DNA from 2 places in the Arthrobacter sp. V1I9 genome. Region 2 is predicted to be linked to the other one. Evidence: riboswitches for the same ligand, from Rfam matches in the RefSeq annotation. Region 2 holds a riboswitch; the other holds the start of a gene.

Region 1 (10,602 bases), 2.6 Mb from region 2:
TGTGCAGGTTCAGGTGGGACACGTCGCCGCCGAACTTCCCCGGCTGCGCCAGCCCGACAAGCGCGTTCAGGTTGGCGCCGTCGACGTACACCTGGCCGCCGGCCGCGTGGATGGCATCGCAGACTTCGCGGACGTCGGCGTCGTACACCCCGTGGGTGGACGGGTACGTGATCATGATGGCCGAAAGGACGTCCTTGTTGGCCTCAATCTTGGCGTGCAGGTCGGTGTGGTCGATGGTGCCGTCGGCAGCAGTAGCCACCACAACCACCTTCATGCCGGCGAGGACGGCGGAGGCTGCGTTGGTGCCGTGGGCCGAAGCCGGGATCAGGCACACGTTGCGCTGAGCCTCGCCACGGGAGTGGTGGTAGCCGCGGATCGCCAGCAGGCCGGCCAGTTCACCCTGGGAACCGGCGTTGGGCTGGATGGACACCTGGTCGTACCCGGTGATCTCGGCCAGGTCGGCTTCGAGCCCGGAAATCAGCTCCCGCCAGCCGGCAGTCTGCGAATCCGGGGCAAACGGGTGGATGGAGACGAACTCAGGCCAGGAGATGGCTTCCATCTCGGCGGTGGCGTTCAGCTTCATGGTGCAGGAGCCCAGCGGGATCATGGTGCGGTCCAGCGTCAGGTCCCGGTCCGAGAGGCGGCGGATGTAGCGCAGCAGCTGGGTTTCGGAGTGGTGCGTGTTGAAGACCGGGTGCTGCAGGTAGGTGGAGGTGCGCAGCACGGACTCCGGCAGCTCGAACCCGGAAGCCGCCGCAACGGGACCGGCGCCAAAGGCGACAACAACCGCGGAGAGGACCTCCGGCGTCGTGGTTTCATCGACTGACACGCCAACTGTGTCCGCATCGATGAGGCGCAGGTTGATGCCGCGGGCTTCGGCGGCAGTGATCACCTTGGCAGCCTTGCCGGGCACGCGGACGGTGAGGGTGTCGAAGAAGGTGTCGGACACCAGTTCGCGGCCGGCGGTCTTCAGCGTGGTGGCCAGGGCGCGGGCGTTGTTGTGGACCGTTTCTGCGATCGCCTTCAGGCCGTCCGGGCCGTGGTAGACGGCGTAGAAGGAGGAGACGATGGCCAGCAGGGCCTGCGCGGTGCAGATGTTGGACGTGGCCTTCTCGCGGCGAATGTGCTGCTCGCGGGTCTGGAGGGCCAGTCGGTAGGCGGGGACCCCGGCGTCATCCTTGGAAACGCCCACGATGCGGCCGGGGAGGGTGCGCTCCATGCCCTGGCGGACCGCCATGTAGGCGGCGTGCGGGCCACCGAAGAACAGCGGGACGCCCAGGCGCTGGGTGGAGCCGACGGCGATGTCCGCGCCCTGCTCGCCCGGCGGGGTGATGAGGGTGAGGGCCAGGAGGTCGGCGGCGACGGTGACCAGCGCGCCGCGGTCCTTGGCCGCGGCGATGACGGCGGTCTGGTCCCAGACGCGGCCGGAGACGCCGGGCTGCTGCAGGACCACGCCGTTGATGCTGCCGTCGGGCAGTCCGTCGGTGAGGTCCGCGACCTCCACCTCGAAGCCGAGTGCTTCGGCGCGGCCGAGGACGATGGCGATGGTCTGCGGGAGGAGGTCGGCGTCGAGGACGGTCTTGCCGTCCTTCGCGCCTGCGTTCTGGCCAGTGGCCCTATTGGCCCTGCGCATCAGCAGCACGGCTTCGGCGACGGCGGTGGCCTCGTCGAGCAGGGAGGCGTTGGCCACGGGAAGTGCGGTGAGGTCCTGAACCATGGTCTGGAAGTTCAGCAGCGCTTCAAGCCGGCCCTGGGAAATCTCGGGCTGGTACGGGGTGTAGGCGGTGTACCAAGCGGGCGCTTCGAGAATGTTGCGGCGAATCACCGGCGGGGTCACGGTGTCGTAGTAGCCCTGGCCGATCATCTGCACGGCCATCTTGTTTTTGCCGGCGAGCTTTCGGAGCTCGGCGAGGACCTGGACTTCGCTGAGGGCGCTCTCGAGGCTGAGGGGCTTGTCCTGGCGGATGGAATCCGGGACCGCGCTGTCAACCAGGCCATCGAGGCTGTCGTAGCCGACGGCCTTGAGCATGGTGTCGATGTCGGACTGGCGGCGTGCGCCGATATGGCGGTCTGCGAAGGTGGTTGGGGACGATTGAACCGTCATGAGAGGAACTCCATAATTCAGGTGGCGCCTAAGCACCACGTTGATTCGGGTTCCTCCCCGCTCTGTATTGGACCTGAGAGTTTTGCGTTGCACTGCTCTTTAGCAGGGCGCCACTTGCACCGTCGGTGAGCCCGGTTGCCCGGACTGCTTTCCAGAGTTGCCTTGCCGCGGCGGTACGTGGGCCTGAGAGATTCCTGGGGAGGATTTGCTCCTACGGCGCCTGCAGAACGTACCGGCAGGACTCTCCCGCCGCAGATCATTAGCATGTGCCACTGGTGGGTGACACGACTCACACCTTACCGTCTTCAGTGCCGAGTGGCAAAATTACCGTCCGATGGGTCGGAAATCTGCCCCGCACCCGGACGCGTCGTTCCCAGGCGGCGGCGTACGACGGCGGGACGTCCCGCCGTCGTGATCTCACCAACGCGTCACAAGGCCCCGCCGGGGACGGAGCGCGTTCAGCTTTCTTCCGTCGCGGCGACCGGAGCCGGTGCAGGAGCGTCGCTGGCCAGCGCTTTCCGCCGGCGGTAGATCTGGGCGCCGGTGGCTGCGGGGATCACTGCCAACGCGGTAACCCGCATCCAGGGCCGGTCCAGGACATGGCCGGTGAGCGCATCCAGGGAGAAGGGCCCGGAACCCCCGATGGTGAACGCTGCCGCGGCCAGGCCCAGTACGGCGGGGTACTCCAGGCCGCCCTCGGTGGCGAAAAAGCCGTTGGGTGCGTGGACGCTCGCCGCGACACCCATCGTGGTTGCAGCGGCGGCGCCGGCGGCAGGGGTGGCGAGGCCCAGGGCCAAGGCAAGGCCGGCTCCTGCTTCACCTACACCGGCGAGGATGGCACTGGGTTTCGCCGGCCGAAAACCCATGGCGTGCATGCCCTTGCTGGTGCCTTCGAGGCCTCCCCCGCCGAACCACCCGAAGAGTTTCTGGGACCCGTGGGCAATGAGCACACCTCCGAGGGCAACCCGGAACAGGCTCTGCGCCGCGGCTGCGGCCTCAGGACTGGTAGTTACAGGGCTCATGGGACTCCTCCTTGTGGTGGCTGTGCCGTTGCGGCTGCACTTGCCATTTTGACTCAAAAAGCCTTCCCTGCACCCCCCCACCCGGGCATTCGTTCAGCGCAAGGGTGGTTCCACGCTCCAGGGACGCACCGCTACCCAGCCCGCGTTTCTGCTTCATGGAACTACTGCCATTCGAGGCCGCCATGCCTATCGCGGGACAGGCGTTGCACCGCCCGTGCCCATGGGGGTCGGTATCGCGGTGTCTACAGAGAAGAGCCGCATGTAGTTCTCACACATACTGACGCCTACATTGGCAGGGACTTGGCGCGCCAAAACAGCTGCACAGAGGCACGGCGTACGGGATAATTAAACCCCTTGAGAGGCGGGATGAGCCACGATGACCAGCCACACCATTGCCGTCCACATCACGGTGGATGACCAGTCCCACCCCGCTGCAGTCTCCGAATTGCTCGCAGAGTTGTCGTCCCGCTTCAAGGAAGTGACACGCGCGGAGTTCATGCTGGGCGGGCAGCGCTGGGGCGGCGCGGAAACGCTCAATGTCCGCCGGGTGAAGACCGCCGCCGACGTCGTGGCCGTGTCCGCGCGTGACAGGAGGCATCTGGCAGCCCAACTGGAAGCCGCACTCGCGCACCGCGAAGGCGGCTACGGGGACGCTGAAGTCACTGCGCTGAGGGAGTTTGCGAGCAGCCTCGCGCGCACGCTCCGGATCGGCTGATCGGACCTGCTGTGAAAGTGGCACAGGCCAGCTACTGGGTTTTGCTGCGGGGCTGTCCCGTCGGGATTACGCCCAACGTGTCGACTGGGACCTGTACCCTGAGGACCCTGACTTCGTAGTCCTCGCCGATCCCGACGGCAACCGCTTCTGCGTTATCGATATAAGCCCGCGGTAACGCTGCGTACCTGCGGGACAGCACCGGCCGACGGCGGGACTTCCCGTCGCCGACCGGTGCCTCTTAGGGCCCTCCATCGCGCCCTCTGCAGCACTGCGTCAGGCGGCCGGCGGCATATCGAACAGCTGCTCGGCCAGTCTGATGAGGTGCTGGGGAGCGTCGGCCCCGTCGCCCGGGCCTCCGTGGCCCAGGAACATGGCCGTCCCGTGGATGGTTTCGTCCAGGTCGACCCCCGCTTCGCGCATGAGGACCTCCGCCCGTACGTTCTCCGTGTATCTGATTCCCCCGCTGTCCAGATACACGTGCCAGTCCCCGCCGGCCACAACTCCAACTTCCCTACCGGCCAGCCGTTGCAGTGCTGGCAAGTCCAACTGGACCAGTCCGATGTGGACCGGATGGACGAGGCGGGCAGGGACAATCAAGGCATTGAAGGAAGTGTTCATGGCGGTGGTCCTCGTAACTGAGCAAGCGGCCTGGCCCGGCGACGGGGGCAGCGGCCCTCGGATTCTGTTGGGACGGCGCGGGCAGCCGGCCGGGCTAGGAGTCCCAAATTCGGCTGCCCGCTGGTTTGTTTAGCGCTGGTTCTTGCGCGGCTTTACGAAGTTAATTTCGCTGTTTTCGTTTTTAGCTCTTTTGTCGGCTCTTTTTTCCAGAATTGACTTGCCGGCCTTTTTAGCCGCGCTGCTTTTCGGAGACTTTCCTGACATCGGAATCACGCCTTTCCATGCTTTGCGTTACCCGATACCATACCTACTTTTATGTTTTTATCCAGTCCTTCAAAACTACCGTCAGGCCATACCCTGGGCGCCGTCGATGTGTAGGTGGAGCGTGACCAGTACGGTAAGGTCGCTTTCGCAATAATGACTAGCTGCAGGACTTCTTTAATTTTTGTCAACGGCTTCAACCAAAGTTGGAAACGCCGGCAAATTGCATCGCAGTTTTCTTACGCGGTGACGCCACCCAACTCCGCAGGGGGCTCAGTTCGGCGTTATCCGTGACGCACTTGCCCTTATCGACACCGTTCTCAGTAAGCATGTGAAGGTGCTTGAACAGGCCGGTTTCGCTGGCCTTAGCAAGGCCACCGTCAACACCGCACCCACACCTGGGTTCACCTGACAAAAGCCGGCTCACAAGCCTTTAAAGCCCACGTCCAAGAGTTGCGCGAACTAGCCGCCAGCGCGGACGACTTACCGGTCTAACCACCCGCTAGGTACTCAAGCGCTCCAAACGGCATGGTCAGGGTGGCACTCTTCGCTGCTGGGGCCGGCAAGTATCCCCCGTATCTTCCCGTAGTCGAACACACCTCTGCCCCAATCCACTTCCAGGGCGTGTAACGCCTGGCGGTTCCGGCGCTCGGCTTCACACTCAGGCATAGCCGTTGCTGTTGTGCCTTGCTCCAGAAGGAACAGGCCTGGCCGCTCACCAGGTGTGACAGCAGTGATGATCTGGTCGCTCATGGTCATCCCCCAATACTGCGCAGATACGGTCCGGTGCAGTGCTGATCACCGGGTGCCAAACTATCCCAGCAGCAGGTCGGTTTGGTCAAGACCCCGGCCAGTATTCGGGTATTACGCATCAGCCGGAACGAGTGGGCACAAAACCGGACCGGTGCCAGTGCTGGGTGATCGGCCAACACCCAGGCAGACAACGACAGCGCCCAGCGGCTTCGGCAGGGTTACAGGTTTGCGGCCTCTTCCTCCGCCAGCCTGATCAGGCGAAGCTCGTCCTCCACCGCGCGGGACGGCCAATAGTCCTTCGACAGCTCGCTGGCCCGGATCCTGTCTGCATCGGGGAAGAGCTTGCCGAGTAGCCCGGCAGCCTGAAGCAGGGCGATCAGCACTATGGTCCGAGGGTCGGGCGCCTTGACAACGGCCTTGGCAGAGGGCTCCGCGGACCCGGCCGTCCCGGACGCCCCACCGACAACGCCCGTCCCGTCAGCGGTTTCACTGGTATCCGGCGCCTCCAGGTTGGATGCAGGACCGCTGAGCGCGGCCTCGATCCTTTTCAGCAGCGCCGCCTCCGGAGCATGGTCCTTCTCCGGGAACCGCACGGCACGGAACCGGCCCAGGTGCTTTTCACCCACGTGTTCCACGATGCCCAGTGACACCAGCCCCTCGTAGACACGCAGCACTTCGGCGCGGCTCTCCCAGCACGCCCACCCACCACTTGGGAGTGTGCGGCCGGGACTTCGCCCGGATGAGTTCCAGTTCGTGCTCGAACTCGGTGGCCGGGGTGGCACCGGTTGCTTTGACGCGCTTCCCCTGCAGCTCCACAGCACCGAGCAGGTCCAGCTCGGCCAGAATTGCCCCTGCCACAGTGGTTCGAAGCGCGAACAGCGGCACTTCAGGTTTGCCGCTTGTGTCGTTTGTGGCCAAAAGCAGGAAGGCCTGGGGAAGGTTCAGCTCCACCGTTTGAGGCGTTTCAGCATCCATAGCATCATGGTGGCGCAGTTCGCCAGCCACCACAATGATGAGTTGAACGGACGACGGCGGGCCGTCCCGCCGTCGTCCGAATCCCGCCCTTACGAGGCCCGCGTGAAAGTCCCCAGCCCGGTCCTGTCGTAGAAATCCAGGGTGACGCTTGGCGCGGAGCCGCCGCCTACTCCGGCAAACAGTGCACCGGCCAGGCCATTGGCGTTCTCGCCGATGGATTCGAAACTGAACGTGTCGCCGTTAAAGTGCGTGAGCTGGAACGTGGTGGGGCTGCCGGTCGGTCCCAGTCTCATGGTCAGCTTCCCGCCTTCCTCGAGGACCACCAGCGGACCATAGTAGGAGTTCTCGTAAATGCCTGTGTAAGTACTGATCGCTTTTGCGGGAACCGGGTTGGGTGGAATCTTGGTGTAGTCCACCTTGGGCTTCTCGGACTCATCTATTTGTTTGAATACGCCGGCGGTGAATGCCAGCCAATCAACCGTGGGCGACCCATGCTGGGCTGTATCCAGGAAGCCTGCGGCGATTGCTTCGGGAATTCCCTGTGGGCGTCCGTTGGTCAGGACCACAATGCCCAATTGCTCACCGGGAAGCATCGAGACGGCGGTGGCGGCGCCAAGATTGAAGGCTCCCGAGTGTCCCAGCTGGACCCGGCCCTGGTCGTCGTAGGAGACGTTCCAACCGAGCCCATAGAAGCGGGAGCGGGCAGCCGGAGCCGACGCCGGCCCGGAGACCGCATGGGGAACGCGGGTTGTTTGAAGGGCCGCCGCATCAATAACGGGCTGACCCTCGTAACTGCCGTTGCCGAGTTGCAGCCGGAGCCATTGGGCCAGGTCCCGCACGGACGAACTCGCGCCCCCGGCCGGAGCCTGGGCATCGGCGTTGCGCTGGTACTTCGCCGCCCACTGTTTGTTCCCGAGCGGCACATGGATGATGGCCTTGTTTGCGGCTTTAGCGTAGTCCGAGTAGCGGTAGCTGCTGGCGGACATTCCCAGTTTCCGGAACAGGACCTCGTCGGCCAGGTCCTCCCAGGTCATTTTCATCGCGTCGGCTGCTGCCTGGCCGGCTTCCGTGAAGCCGAAATTGCTGTAGTTGTAGCTGGACCGGAACGTATCAAGGGGCTCCTGGTTAAGATGGCCGAGGATGTACCCACGATCGAATCCGAGGTCCTCCAGCAGGTCACCCGAACCCGTTTCCAGCCCGCTGCGGTGCGCCAGCAGATCCGCAAAGGTCGCGTTCCGCGTGACGTAGTCATCCTTGAGTGCGAAGTTCTTGTTATATCTAACGACGGCGTCGGTCCATTTGAAGACTTCCCGGCCCACCAACGCCGCCACCACTGTGGATGCCAGGGGCTTGGACACAGAAGCCAACTGGAACACCGTGTCAGCACCGACCTTCTCGGGCTTTCCGACTTCCCGCACCCCGAAGCCTTTGGAGTACAGCACCTCGTCCCGGTACACCACGGCGACAGCCACGCCCGGCAGCCCGGTGTGCTCCATGGCACCCTGGATCTGTCCGTCGAGCTGGCCCAAGGCATTATCGACCTTCGACCGGTCCAGCAGAGGTTCGACCTGTCCCGGCGGGGCAGGGAGAAGTGGTGCCGACCTCGCTGACGCCTGCTGGGCAGATTCGACGGTGCAAGCGGACAGCAGGGGCATGGAGGCGACTCCGGCCGCACCAATCCCGGCCGCTTTGAGCACCGTACGTCGGTTCGGCGTAACGGAACCATTATTCATTTCGAATCCTTGATCCTTGGGCGTTGAGTGCTTTCAGCAGGCCCCAGCCTTCCCGACAGCCTTAATGGTGAACCCCGCAGTGCAAGCAGGCAATGGATGCTGCGGAACTTGGGCGGGCTTAAGCTGTTACCAGCACGTCCTTCCAGCACCCGGGAAGTCATCATGGACACTGAAACCGCCGATGTGACCGGTCATGATGTCACCACCATCGTCTGCGTGTGCGGCAACACCGTCAGCCAGGACGGACTGATTCAGGCCAACTTCCAGGGCGTACCCGTTCACTCGGGAGGAGACACCCCAGTCCCCGCAGGGCTTGCGGCCTGGCCCGCGGATGAGGACCTCTACACCCTGTGCCCCAAATGCGGCCGGGTGTACCGCGACGCCGTCATTGAAGAAACAGGAACCGCGCCGGTCGCTTTCCAGGTTGACGTCGGCACTGGCCCCGTTGCAGAGGCAATTCAGGTCCACTGGCGGCTCAGCACCTAGACTCTGCTGGGCTGCGGCGCACTGAAGCTTCTGGAATCCCCGCCCGGTGCAGCCATGCACGGCGAGATAAAGGCCATGCGCACCAATGCCACGGCAAGGGGACGTGGCGTGGCCACCCGCATGCTCGGGCATATCCTCGACGACGCCAAGATCCGAAACTTCGACCGCGTCTATCGTGAGACCGGCACCGAGGACTACTTTGCTCCCGCGCGGCGCCTGTACGCCCGCAACGGCTTCACTGTATGCCCGCCGTTTGCCGACTATGTCCTGGACCCCAACAGCGTGTTCATGGAACTTCGCCTGTAGGCGGAAGACTTCCTGAAGCGGACGACGGCGGGTGCCCACCCGCCGTCGTCCGCTTCACTCTGTCTGGAGCCGGCAACGCCCACCCTAGAACTGCCCGGTGGGACCGCTGTCCTTGACGTCGCCGCGCCAGCCGCCGGTTTCGGTACCGCGCGATTCAATGAACTCCTTGAACTTGCGCATGTCGGCCTTTACCTGCATCTCGTCGATCTTCAGTGCCGCGCCTGCTTTTCAGTCAGGGTTTCCGGCGCCCACTCGAAATGGACCTTGACCTTCGTGTGGTTGGCATCCAGCGGCGTGAACCGGATGATCCCGGCATGGGACTTGCCGTCGGTGCTCCGCCAGGCGATCCGGTCGTCCGGTTCCTGGTCAACGATCTCGGTATCGAACTCCCGCTGAACACCACCCACCTTGGTAACCCAGTGGTTGGTGGTATCGGTCAGCTGGGTTACGGATTCCACCCCGGACATAAACTGTGGAAAGGATTCGAACTGGGTCCACTGGTTGTACGCGGTCCGCACCGGAACTGCGACATCAACGGTCTCTTCAACGTGTTCCATCTGCTTCCTCCTGTCATCGGACGGCCGCAACGACAGACCGGCAGCACTTGCCATCCTGCCAATCAGGCAGCCGCCACCTCTGCACGATAAGTCCGGCGGCTACAGGTGTCCAGTGCCTCGGAAATCCCCGGGAAGGGCCTACGACGGCGGGAGACCTGACGTCACACAACGCGACGGCAACCCCATCCAGACAGGCAACGCCCTACCCTTAACAGGTGACTTTGACTAAGATCCGCACCGCCGCCGCGAGCTCGCTCGCCGCCGCCGGTCTCCTGTTTACCCTCGCCGCGTGTTCCGCGCCGGCAACCCCCCAGCCAACCACTTCTGCACCCGCCTCCACGGCAGCAGCCTCAACCAGCGCCTCCGAGCCCTGCGCCGGCGTGAAGGTCATCGTCGATTCCGGCGCCTTGAAGCAGTCAGCCGCCGATAAGTCCGTCTGCGTTGCCGTGGACACAGCGACTCCCGCGTCGGAGGTACTCGCCGAAGCAGAGGTGAAAACCGAGGGCACTCCGAAGTATCCCAAGGACGTAGTGTGCCGTGTGAACGGTGTTCCCGCCGCGGACTTCGACATCACTCACAAGGCCGGCACGTACCGGGAAGAGTGCAAGGACATGCCCGCCGCCTTCGCCTACTGGTCCCTCTGGGTTAAGCCCGCCGCTGGCGACTGGGCCTACGCCCAGGAAGGCCTTGGCACCCTGAAGGTTAACCCCGGAGAAAGCCTGGAGCTGCTCTTCGCGGTCGACGGCGAACCGGCCGCACCCACCGCATGACCTTTCGACCCGCGCCGTTACGCGCAGCGGCGGCACTCGCCGTCGTGTTCATCGCGGCGCGGGTCATCTACCGTATTTTTTTCAACGGGACGGGTGCCGGCGAAGCGCTCCTGCTGGACCTTCCGGCGCTGCGGCTGCCTGCCCCGTTCGCGCATGTGGTCTTCCTCGGGCCAGTCACGGCAGAAGGGCTGTGGGCGGCGGTTCTGTCCGCCGTGCCAATTGCCGGCATGATCCTCGGTTTCGGGCTCCTTAACGCCTGGGTGGATGTGTCCCGCGGCTTCGTGGTCCTCGCCCGGCGCGGT
Region 2 (10,602 bases):
CGCCGTTCGGGTTGGCAGTGACGTGCTTGTCCCAGTTTTCAATTTCCTCGGCGGTGGCAAAACGTGCGGTGAATTCTCGCAAGGGGGCCGTGTCCAATCAGGGTTGTGCGCGGTTCTGTTCTCGTGGCTGCGTGCGGACATGCAGCCTCAAGTCTAAAGCCTGGCGGCGTTCGGGCATTCCAGCCTAATGGGGGTGGGGCCCTTCAACGGGCAAGGGCCAGCGCTGTTCCCACCAGGCCACGCCACCTTGACTTGCCAAAGCGTGTTGGCAAGGGTTGAAGCATGCAGCCGCATCCCGGACAGTTGACGCACCCGCAAATCAAAAGGGCTGAGCGGCCGGGCGCCGGCAGGCAAATAGCGGCCCTGGTTGCCCTCCTGGCAGCGTCCTACCTCGTGGCCGGGCTCGGAGCCCTCGCCACCGCGGGCAACGTGGAGGGGTGGTACATCACCGCCGATAAGGCGCCCTGGACGCCGCCCAACAGCGTCTTCGGTCCGGTCTGGACTCTCCTCTACACGGCGATGGCGGTGGCGGCCTGGCTCGTGTGGCGGAAGCGGACATCCGGTACCAGGCGCGCTTTGACAGCTTACGGCGTCCAGCTCGCACTGAACCTGGCGTGGACCCCGGTATTTTTTGGTCTTTACCCCGCCATTGGGACAGCTGCCCTGTGGTTGGCGCTGGTCATCATCCTTGCACTCATCGCCGCGGTCGCGGTGACAGTCCTCTACTTCGGCCCCATCAGCCGCACCGCCGGGCTGCTCCTGCTGCCCTACGTCAGTTGGCTGGTGTTCGCCGCTGCGCTCAACTGGTGGGCTGCCGTCCACAACTGAAAGGGCACGCTACAACGGCCGGCGCGTCCACTAAGATCGCGGCCGCCGTCAGCACACGGCCACGTTGACGGCCAAGCCGCCCATCGCCGTTTCCTTGTATTTGGAGCTCATGTCCCTGCCGGTTTCGCGCATGGTCACAATGACCTCGTCCAGTGAGACGCGGTGGGAACCGTCGCCCCAGAGCGCCATCTTTGCCGCGTTGATCGCCTTCGCGGCGGCGATCGCGTTCCGTTCGATGCAGGGCACCTGCACCAGCCCGCCGATGGGATCACACGTCAGGCCGAGGTTGTGTTCCATCGCGATTTCGGCGGCGTTCTCCACCTGCGCCGGGGTCCCGCCCATCACTTCAGCCAATCCTGCGGCGGCCATCGACGACGCCGATCCCACCTCGCCCTGGCACCCAACCTCAGCACCCGAGATGGAGGCCTGCTCCTTGTACAGCACCCCGACAGCGCCGGCGGCGAGCAGGAACCTCACCACGACGTCGTCGCGGTCCTTTTGGGTGGCGTTTTCCATGCCCGGAGCAAAGTGCAGCGCGTAATACAGCACCGCTGGAATGATCCCGGCCGCCCCGTTTGTGGGTGCGGTGACCACGCGGCCGCCGGAGGCGTTCTCCTCATTGACGGCGAGGGCGATCAAGTTAACCCACTCCTGCCAATACTTCGGGTCCCGGTCCTTGTCCTCCTTCAGGAGCCGGTCATGCCAGTCCGGGGCGCGACGGCGGACCTTCAGTCCCCCGGGCAGCAAACCTTCACGCTTAAGGCTGGTCTGCACGCAGGCCTCCATCACTGACCAGATGTGCAGCAGGCCCGCCCGGATCTCTTCCTCGGAGCGGGAGGCTTTCTCGTTGACCAGCATGATGTCGCCAATCGAGAGCCCCTTGGACCGGCAGTGTTCCAGAAGCTCGGCGGCAGTGCGGAAGGGCAGCGGCAGTTCTTTTTTGGATTCCTCGAGCTCCTGCTGCGCGGCGTCCTCCTCACCTTCGCGGACGATGAAGCCACCGCCCACGGAGAAGAACGTGGCGGTGTGGAGGATCTCGTCCTCTGCGTCAAAGATGGTGAAGGTCATGCCGTTGGTGTGCCGCGGCAGGATGGTCAGCGGCCGCAACACCATGTCCTTCACCCCGTACGGCAGGGGCACGGCACCGGCAAGCTGCAGAGTGCCCGTCCCGTCGATGGCCGCCAGCCGTTCCTCCACCTCGTCAGGCAGGATCAGCTCCGGATGGAAGCCCTCCAGCCCCAGCAGGATCGCGGTCATCGTCCCATGCCCGTGTCCGGTCGCCGCGAGCGACCCATACAAATCAACCCGCAGCGACGCCACACGGTCCAGGGCACCGGAGGATTTCAGCTCCTCCGCGAACACAGCCGCAGCCCGCATCGGCCCAACGGTATGCGAACTCGAAGGCCCGATCCCGATGGAAAACAAATCAAAAACACCAACAGCCATGTGCGTGGTTCCTAACAAAACGTGGTTGGTTGGGGTGGTGGGTGACCGAATTCCTCCGCGTGCTGGCTCGTTCCTCGCCTCTGACGCACACTTCCGAAATCCGCTCACCCACCATCGGCATGTCACCACTGCGACAATCGCCGACTGCTGGACTGCGATAGGTGACCCACTGTGGCCCCTTTGGGTGCGGACTCCGGCAGCATGCGTCTAAGGGAGCGTCACGTCCGCTCAGCGGGCGTCTTCGCGACCGAGCATGCAGAGGAGTTCGGACCCGACGGGCCGAGGTGAGCACGCGTGAAAAGTCCGGTCTGCCGGTCCCGAAGCCAACCACGGAGCACCAAACCTACTGAGGGCGCTTGTAAAACGGGAGGTTGACCACTTCGAACGGCTCGGCCTTCCCTCGGAGATCAACGTCCAAGGCGGTGCCCACTTCGGTGAACCCGACGTCGACGTACGCCATGACTATCGGGTATCCCAGCGTGGGTGACGGCTGGCCGGAGGTGACTTGGCCGACCACGTTGCCGTCCTTGAGGACCGGGTAGTGCGCCCGGCCTGCACGGCGGCCCAGGCCTTTAAGGCCCACGAGCCTGCGGCCGGACGTGGTGCCGGCACCGGCTGCCTTCTGGGCGGCCAGTGCTGCCTTGCCCACAAAGTCGCCTGCCTTGGAAAGCCCAACGACGGGTCCCAGCCCTGCGGCAAACGGGTCGCCCTGCAGGGACAGTTCGTTGCCGTAAAGCGGCATTCCCGCTTCCAGGCGGAGGGAATCGCGGGAGGCGAGGCCCGCCGGCGTCAACTCCCCCTCGTCCGCAATGGCGACGAGTGCCTGCCAAAGGCCAGCGGCGTCGTCGTTCGCTACAAATATTTCGAACCCGTCCTCACCGGTGTAACCGGTGCGGGCAAGCAGGAGGTTCAGCCCGGCGCCTGCCACCAGGAACGGAACCTCGACGGCGGCGTAATACTTCAGCTCTGTCACCAGGCTGTGCTGCGCGGCCGGGACGAGGCGGAGCAGCAGCTCCTGCGCCTTAGGGCCCTGGACGGCGACCAGCGACGTCGCGGCGGAAGCGTCATCAACGACGACGTTGAACCCCGCTGCGCGTTCGGTGAAGGCAGCGGCCACCACCGCGGCGTTGCCTGCGTTGGGCACCACCAGGAAAGCGTCGGTGCTGCCTTGTGCGGTGCCCGCGGCCGCAGGGCGCCGGTAAACGATGAGGTCGTCGATGATGCCGCCGTCCTCGTTGCAGATGAGCGAGTACTTGGCCTTGCCCACGGCCATGGCGGCGATCTTTCCCACCAGTGCGTAATCGAGGAAGGCGGCGGCATCCGGACCCGTGACCCAGACCTCGCCCATGTGGGAGAGGTCAAACAGGCCGGCGCTCTTGCGGACGGCGTGGTGCTCGGCGAGTTCGGAGCTGTATTTCAGGGGCATCTGCCAGCCGCCGAAGTCCGTGAAGGACGCGCCCAGCTTCTTGTGCTCGTCGTAGAGAGCGGTGTACTTCTCAGTCATGGCCCTTGTCCTTAGTTCTCGAACTCGGACAGCGGCGGGCAGGAGCAGATCAGGTTCCGGTCGCCGGCCGCGCCGTCGATGCGGCCTACCGGCGGGAAGTACTTGTCCTGCTTCAGCGACTTCACCGGGAACACCGCCTGCTCGCGCGGGTAGGCGCGGTCCCAGTCGCTGCTGATGGCGGCCGCGGCGGTGTGCGGGGCGTTGCGCAGCGGGCTGTCGGTCACAGTGAAGTCCCCGTGCGCCACTTGGTCGATCTCTGCCCGGATGGAGATCATGGCCTCAATAAAACGGTCCATCTCGCCGAGGTCCTCGGATTCCGTGGGCTCCACCATGAGGGTGCCGGCAACCGGGAACGCCAAGGTGGGGGCGTGGAAGCCGTAGTCGATGAGGCGCTTGGCTACGTCCTCGGCGGTGACGCCGGTCTTGGCGGTGAGCTCGCGCAGGTCCAGGATGCACTCGTGTGCCACCAGCCCGCCTTCCCCCGTGTAGAGGACGGGGAAGAAGTCGTTCAGGCGTGCGGCGATGTAGTTGGCAGCCAGGAGCGCGGACTTGGTGGCCTCGGTGAGCCCCTGGCCGCCCATGAGCTTGACGTACGCCCACGAGATGGGCAGCACGCCGGCGGAACCGTACTTTGAGGCAGAAATCGGGACGTCGTTGCCTTCGGTCCAGGTGGCCGCGTTACCGGGCATAAACGGTGCCAGGTGTGCCTTGGCAGCGACCGGTCCGACTCCCGGTCCGCCGCCGCCGTGCGGGATGCAGAACGTCTTGTGCAGGTTCAGGTGGGACACGTCGCCGCCGAACTTGCCGGGCTGGGCGAGGCCAACCAAGGCGTTCAGGTTGGCGCCGTCTATGTACACCTGGCCCCCTGCCGCGTGGATGGCGTCGCAGACTTCGCGGACGTCGGCGTCGTACACGCCGTGGGTGGACGGGTAGGTGATCATGATGCAGGACAGTGCATCCTTGTTCGCCTCGATCTTGGCGTACAGGTCGGCGTGGTCGATGGTGCCGTCGGCGGCGGTGGCCACCACAACCACCTTCATGCCGGCGAGGACCGCCGAGGCGGCGTTGGTGCCGTGCGCGGACGCCGGGATCAGGCAGACGTTGCGCTGCTGGTCGCCGCGGGAGTGGTGGTAGCCGCGGATCGCCAGCAGGCCGGCAAGCTCGCCCTGGGAACCTGCGTTGGGCTGGATGGACACCTGGTCGTAGCCCGTGATTTCGGTCAGCTGCGCTTCCAGGTCAGCGATCAGTTCTCGCCAGCCCTCGGTCTGGGAGTCCGGGGCGAAGGGATGGATGGAGGCGAACTCCGGCCAGGAGATCGCTTCCATCTCGGCCGTGGCGTTCAACTTCATGGTGCAGGAGCCCAGCGGGATCATGGTGCGGTCCAGCGCCAGGTCCCGGTCGCTGAGCTTCCGGATGTAGCGGAGGAGCTGCGTCTCGGAACGGTAGGTGTTGAACACCGGGTGCTGCAGGAAGTCGGAGGAACGTTCGACGGCGGCATCGAGGCCGAACCCGGCGTCACCTTCGGAGTCGCTGGCGGAAGCCCCAAAGGCTTCCAGCCCAAAAGCTTCAAGGACGCCGTCGACAATTTCTGATGTGGTGGTTTCATCAGTGGAGAACCCCACAGTGTCGGCGTCGATGCTGCGCAGGTTGATGCCGTTTGCCTCGGCGGCTGCCACGATGCCCGCCGCCTTGCCCGGGACGGAGACCGTGACGGTGTCGAAGAAGCTGGTGTGGAGCACGTTTAGGCCAGCGGCCTTGAGGGCAGCGGCGAGCGTCCTGGCGTGTTGATGCGCGGACTGGGCGATCGCCTTCAGCCCCTCGGGGCCGTGGTACACCGCGTACATCGAGGCCACGATGGCCAGCAGCGCCTGCGCGGTGCAGATGTTGGAGGTGGCCTTCTCGCGGCGGATGTGCTGCTCGCGGGTCTGCAGGGCAAGGCGGTAGGCAGGAACCCCGGCGGAGTCCTTGGAAACGCCCACCAAGCGGCCCGGCATCGAGCGTTCCAGGCCTTTTTGAACAGCCATGTAAGCGGCGTGCGGGCCGCCATAGAACAACGGAACACCGAAGCGCTGCGCCGAGCCGACGGCGATGTCGGCACCCTGCTCACCCGGGGGCGTGATCAGGGTCAGGGCCAGCAGGTCCGCGGCAACGGTCACCAGGGCCCCGCGCTCCTTGGCGTCGGCGATCACGGCGCTGTGGTCGAAAACCCTGCCGGAAGCACCGGGCTGCTGAAGCACCACGCCGTTGATGCCGCCGTCGGGCAGGCCCTTGGAGAGGTCCGCGACCTCAACCTCGAAGCCCAGCGCCTCGGCGCGGCCCTTCACGATGGCGATGGTCTGCGGCAGGCAGTCGGCGTCCAGCACCGTTTTGCCGTCCCGCGCAGCGGCATTCTGTCCCGTGGACTTATTCGCCCTGCGCATCATCAGTACGGCCTCGGCCACAGCGGTGGCCTCGTCCAACAGGGAGGCGTTGGCAATGGGCAGGCCCACCAGGTCCTGGACCATGGTCTGGAAATTGAGCAGGGCTTCCAGGCGGCCCTGGGAAATCTCGGGCTGGTACGGGGTGTAGGCGGTGTACCAGGCCGGACCCTCGAGGATGTTGCGGCGGATCACCGGCGGCGTCACGGTGTCGTAGTAGCCCTGGCCGATCATCTGCACCGCGGTCTTGTTCTTCGCTGCCAGCCTGCGCAGTTCAGCCAGTGCCTCCACCTCGCTCAGTGCGCCCGCCAGTTCCAGCGCGGTGTCCTGCCGAATGTCCTTGGGCACGGCAGTATCAACCAGCGCGTCCACGGTGTCGTAGCCAACGGCCTTGAGCATGGTTTCAACGTCAGCCTCGCGGCGGGCGCCGATGTGCCGGTCGACAAAGGTGGCGGCAGCCGGGGCGGCGGCGGTGGAAGCCGGAGAAGCGGAAGCCGAAGATACAGTCACGGGGAACTCCATGGTTATGGCGGCGTCATTGCACGCCGCATCGGTTCGGGTTCCTCCCCGCTCTGTAATTGGACCTGAGAGTTTCCGCGTTGCCTGCTTCCGCTGGCCCCGCTTGCACCGTCGGTGAGCACGGCAGTCCAGGTATCCGGGGACCGGATGCCCCAGGCGGACAGCCTGCTACTTTCCAGAGTTGCCTCGCCGCGGCGGTACATGGGCCTGTGAGATTCCTGGGGAGGTATTGCTCCTACGGCGCCTGCTTGTACCTTTTGGCAGAACTCTCCCGCCGCAGATCAAAGGCTATTCATTTGGGTTTTCCTGGCGGCCGGTGAAGGCCCGCACATGGACCAATTCTCCTATGCCGCGAGCGCAGGAGCAAATACCGGCTAGCCCCTCAACCGATCGACGGCGGCAAGGAGTTCGTCCACCTCTGCCTGCCTGTCGCCGGGGTTTCCGGAGGGCCCGCTCTCCCACATTGCGTTGAAGTAGAGCCCGTCCCCCATATAGAGCACAGCCTTGGCCATGGCCGCACCCACGTCCTTCCCGATCAGGTCCAGCCATTGCTGCTGGATGGCAGCAAAACGGCGGCGGGCATCCTCATGTGCCACTTCGGCGAGGCGCGTCGCAGCCACAAAGGAACGGTCCATGGGGGTATCGGACCACAGCGATGACCGGATGAAGTAGGCAGCAGCCCCTTCCGGCGCAGCCGCCATGGCGGCGAGGTCCTCCCCTGCCAGGCGGTCCAACCGGTCCAGTGTGGCGGTGATCAGCGCTTCCTTGTTAGGGAAGTGGTACAGCAGGCCGCCTTTGGAGACGCCGGCACGCTTCGCCGCCGCATCCAGGGTGGCAGCCCTTTCCCCCACGTCAATCAGGAGTTCTTCAAAGGCATCGAGCACTGCGTCTCGGGCTACGGGTTTGCGGGGCATGGTTCCCATCATCCATCGTTGGGCTGGATTCCATAACTATACCGTCCGGACGGTATAGTTAAAGAATGATGTCTTCCGCCACTCCCCCACAGAACATCACCCCTCACACGTCAGCCGCTCCGGCTGAACCGCACCCCGCCAACGCAAAATGGCGGGACTGGCTCGCGCTGGGACTTTTGATGTTCCCTGTCCTCCTGGTTGCCGTGGACAACACGGCGCTGACCTTTGCGCTGCCCGCGATCGCGAGCGCGCTGGGCACGTCCGGAGTTGAGCTTCTGTGGATTGTGGACGCGTACCCGCTGGTGCTGGCCGGACTGCTTGTGGCGATGGGAAGCCTGGGCGACCGAATCGGACGCCGCCGGCTGCTTATCACCGGGAGCATCGGCTTCGCAGCCGTTTCCGCAGTAACGGCCTTTGCCCCCAGCGCCGGCTGGCTGATTGCCGGCCGCGCCGCCCTGGGCCTCTTCGGCGCCATGCTGATGCCCTCCACGCTGTCCCTGATCCGCAATATCTTTGTGGATCCGAACCGCCGGCGGCTGGCTATCGCCATCTGGGCCGCGGGGTTCTCCGGTGGTGCCGCACTCGGTCCAATCTTCGGCGGGTGGCTCGTTGAGCAGTTCTGGTGGGGAGCAATCCTGCTGGTGGCCGTGCCCCTCATGCTGCCCCTGCTGGCCTTCGGGCCGGCATTCATCCCGGAATCCAAGGACCCTTCGCCTGGCCGGGTGGATGCGCCCAGCATCCTGCTCTCGCTGCTCACCATGGTTCCGGTGGTGTACGGCATCAAGGAATTCGCCACGGAGGGTGCCGGTCCGCTGGCCCTGGGGAGCACGGCCTTCGGCCTGGCAATGGGCACTGTTTTTGTCCGCCGGCAGCAGCGGCTGACGAGCCCGCTGCTGGACATGTCCCTGTTCCGCAACCGGGTGTTCAGCATGGCCATCACCGCCAATGTCCTGGCCCTGTTCTCCTTCAACGGTTTTATCCTCTTCCTGGCCCAGCACCTTCAGCTCCTCGAGGGCATGTCCCCTTCCGCAGCAGGAGTGGCAATGATTCCAGCGCTGGTGGCAACCGTGGTGGCGGGCCTCGCGGTGGTTCCGGTGGTACGCAGGGTCCGGCCGGGTTTCGTGGTGGGCGCGGGGCTGGCCATGAGTGCCGCCGGCTACAGCATGGTGACGTTCGGCAGCCATGCCAACGGCCCGGCACTGCTGCTCGCTGCCCTGCTGGTTTTGGCACTGGGCGTGGGAACCGCCGAGACAATCTCCAATGACCTCATCCTCGGAAGCGTGCCACCGGAAAAATCGGGGGCGGCCTCAGCGATCTCGGAGACGGGTTACGAGGTGGGCGCCCTCCTGGGAACTGCCGTGCTGGGCTCCATCCTCACGGCCTCCTACCAGCACAACCTGCGGCTCCCGGAAGGCCTTCCAGCGCCCGCCTCCGGGCACGGCACTGCGCATGCCGGTGAAACCCTGGCCGGAGCCATGGAGCTCGCAGCAAGTCTGCCCGCTCCACTCGCGGACGCCGTCCGGCATGCAGCCGGCGCCGCCTTCGACTCCGGCGTCCACGTCACCGCCGCAATCGGGCTGGTACTGATGGCGACGGCGGCGGTCCTGGCCGCCGTCGTGCTGCGGAAGGTGCCCAAGGCACAGTAGGCGGCATGGGCCGCACCACAGGCAGCCCCGCCCGCAGGCACAAAAACAGCGCCCGGCGGCCGGACTTCAAGTCCGGCGCCGGGCGCTGTGCTGCGCTCCTGGAGAGCTACTGCGCGTCGGGCGCGGTCACGCTCGCGGTGGGCTTCATGGTTTCGGCGTTGACCATCCATGCGAACTGCTCGAACTTGGCGATGAACTCGTGCAGAAGGTCAGCCGACGTGGGGTCTTCCTCATCAACCTCATCGTGGACTTTCCGCATGGTGCCCACGGCAGCCTCGAGGGCAGCAACAATACGCTCGATGGCATCCTTGGTGCTGATCAGCCCCTCAGGAAAGGGAGCGAGACTCGTGGCCTCTGCCACCGTGGAACTGCGCCCGTCAGGGAGTGCGTGCAGGGCGCGCATCCGCTCGGCCGTATCATCAGCGAACTGGCGGGCGGCGTCAACGATTTCGTCCAACTGCAGGTGGAGGTCCCGGAAGTTGGTTCCCACGATGTTCCAGTGGGCCTGTTTGCCCTGGATATGCAGCTCGATCAGGTCCGTGAGCACAGCCTGCAGGTTGTTGGTCAGTGTCGGTGAAGCTTTCATTCGTCCTCCTCGATTGGTCCAGTAATCCTGACGCTACCAGCCCCGCGTGCGGCAAAGGACGGCACTCCCGGGAAATTTCTCAGTGAGCTTACTAATGTGTTTTTTGGACATAAACGAACGCGGTTCATATTTCCCCTTGCATCCGGGCGGATGGAGCCCCCATACTAAATGAACGTCATTCATTTAGTGACCGCCGTCTCAATGGAGTAGTAAACATGATTGAAATTACCTGCCTCGAGGCCCCCGCCTCCCTGGCCCGGACATCGCCGTCCGGCCGGCCGGCCCTGCGCGTTGGCGTGGTCCAGCACCGGTGGCAAGCAGACAGTGCAGCCGTCGAGGCCGAACTGAACGAGGGCATCGGCCGGGCCGCCCGTCTTGGCGCCTCCGTTGTTTTCCTGCCTGAGCTGACGCTTTCGCGGTACCCTGCCGACACGCTGCCGCACAACGATCCCGCCGAGGGCCCCACCCGTTCCCGGCCGTCGGATATTGCGGAGGACCTGCTCACCGGCCCCACCTTCCGGTTTGCCGCGGACGCTGCCCGGCGCTACGGGGTGTCCGTCCACGCGTCCCTGTACCAGCGGGCCGAAGACCCTGACGGACAGGATGACGGGCTGGGCCTGAACACGGCCATCCTGGTCTCACCCGAGGGCGAGCTCCTGGCACGGACGCACAAACTCCACATCCCGGTTACCGCCGGCTACTACGAGGACAAGTTCTTCCGCCAGGGCCCGGCCGCCGCTGA

The links. A riboswitch is a leader RNA that binds a small molecule or an ion and turns the genes downstream of it on or off. The one in region 2 is predicted to bind glycine.
Region 1: it holds a riboswitch for glycine, as region 2 does, so the genes downstream of both, gcvP (aminomethyl-transferring glycine dehydrogenase) here and gcvP (aminomethyl-transferring glycine dehydrogenase) in region 2, are expected to answer to the same signal.

The regions. Positions count from the first base shown of each region.
Region 1 covers NZ_JAUSYU010000001.1:407,059-417,660, reverse strand. Annotated here, with positions in the region: gene gcvP (aminomethyl-transferring glycine dehydrogenase) at 1-2,104, opposite strand, end outside; glycine riboswitch at 2,266-2,363, opposite strand; gene QFZ70_RS01925 (DoxX family protein) at 2,563-3,126, opposite strand; gene QFZ70_RS01920 (hypothetical protein) at 3,503-3,841, shown strand; partial or broken gene QFZ70_RS01915 (VOC family protein) at 3,912-4,016, shown strand; gene QFZ70_RS01910 (hypothetical protein) at 4,115-4,459, opposite strand; partial or broken gene QFZ70_RS01905 (GPP34 family phosphoprotein) at 5,692-6,448, opposite strand; gene QFZ70_RS01900 (serine hydrolase) at 6,538-8,181, opposite strand; gene QFZ70_RS01895 (hypothetical protein) at 8,344-8,667, shown strand; partial or broken gene QFZ70_RS01890 (GNAT family N-acetyltransferase) at 8,668-8,973, shown strand; partial or broken gene QFZ70_RS01885 (SRPBCC family protein) at 9,058-9,530, opposite strand; gene QFZ70_RS01880 (hypothetical protein) at 9,746-10,300, shown strand; gene QFZ70_RS01875 (ATP-binding cassette domain-containing protein) at 10,297-10,602, shown strand, end outside.
Region 2 covers NZ_JAUSYU010000001.1:3,020,847-3,031,448, forward strand. Annotated here, with positions in the region: gene QFZ70_RS14115 (peptidoglycan bridge formation glycyltransferase FemA/FemB family protein) at 1-82, opposite strand, end outside; gene QFZ70_RS14120 (TspO/MBR family protein) at 283-828, shown strand; gene QFZ70_RS14125 (L-serine ammonia-lyase) at 877-2,274, opposite strand; gene gcvT (glycine cleavage system aminomethyltransferase GcvT) at 2,618-3,778, opposite strand; gene gcvP (aminomethyl-transferring glycine dehydrogenase) at 3,790-6,717, opposite strand; glycine riboswitch at 6,900-6,998, opposite strand; gene QFZ70_RS14140 (TetR/AcrR family transcriptional regulator) at 7,089-7,628, opposite strand; gene QFZ70_RS14145 (MFS transporter) at 7,694-9,274, shown strand; gene QFZ70_RS14150 (Dps family protein) at 9,381-9,860, opposite strand; gene QFZ70_RS14155 (nitrilase-related carbon-nitrogen hydrolase) at 10,076-10,602, shown strand, end outside.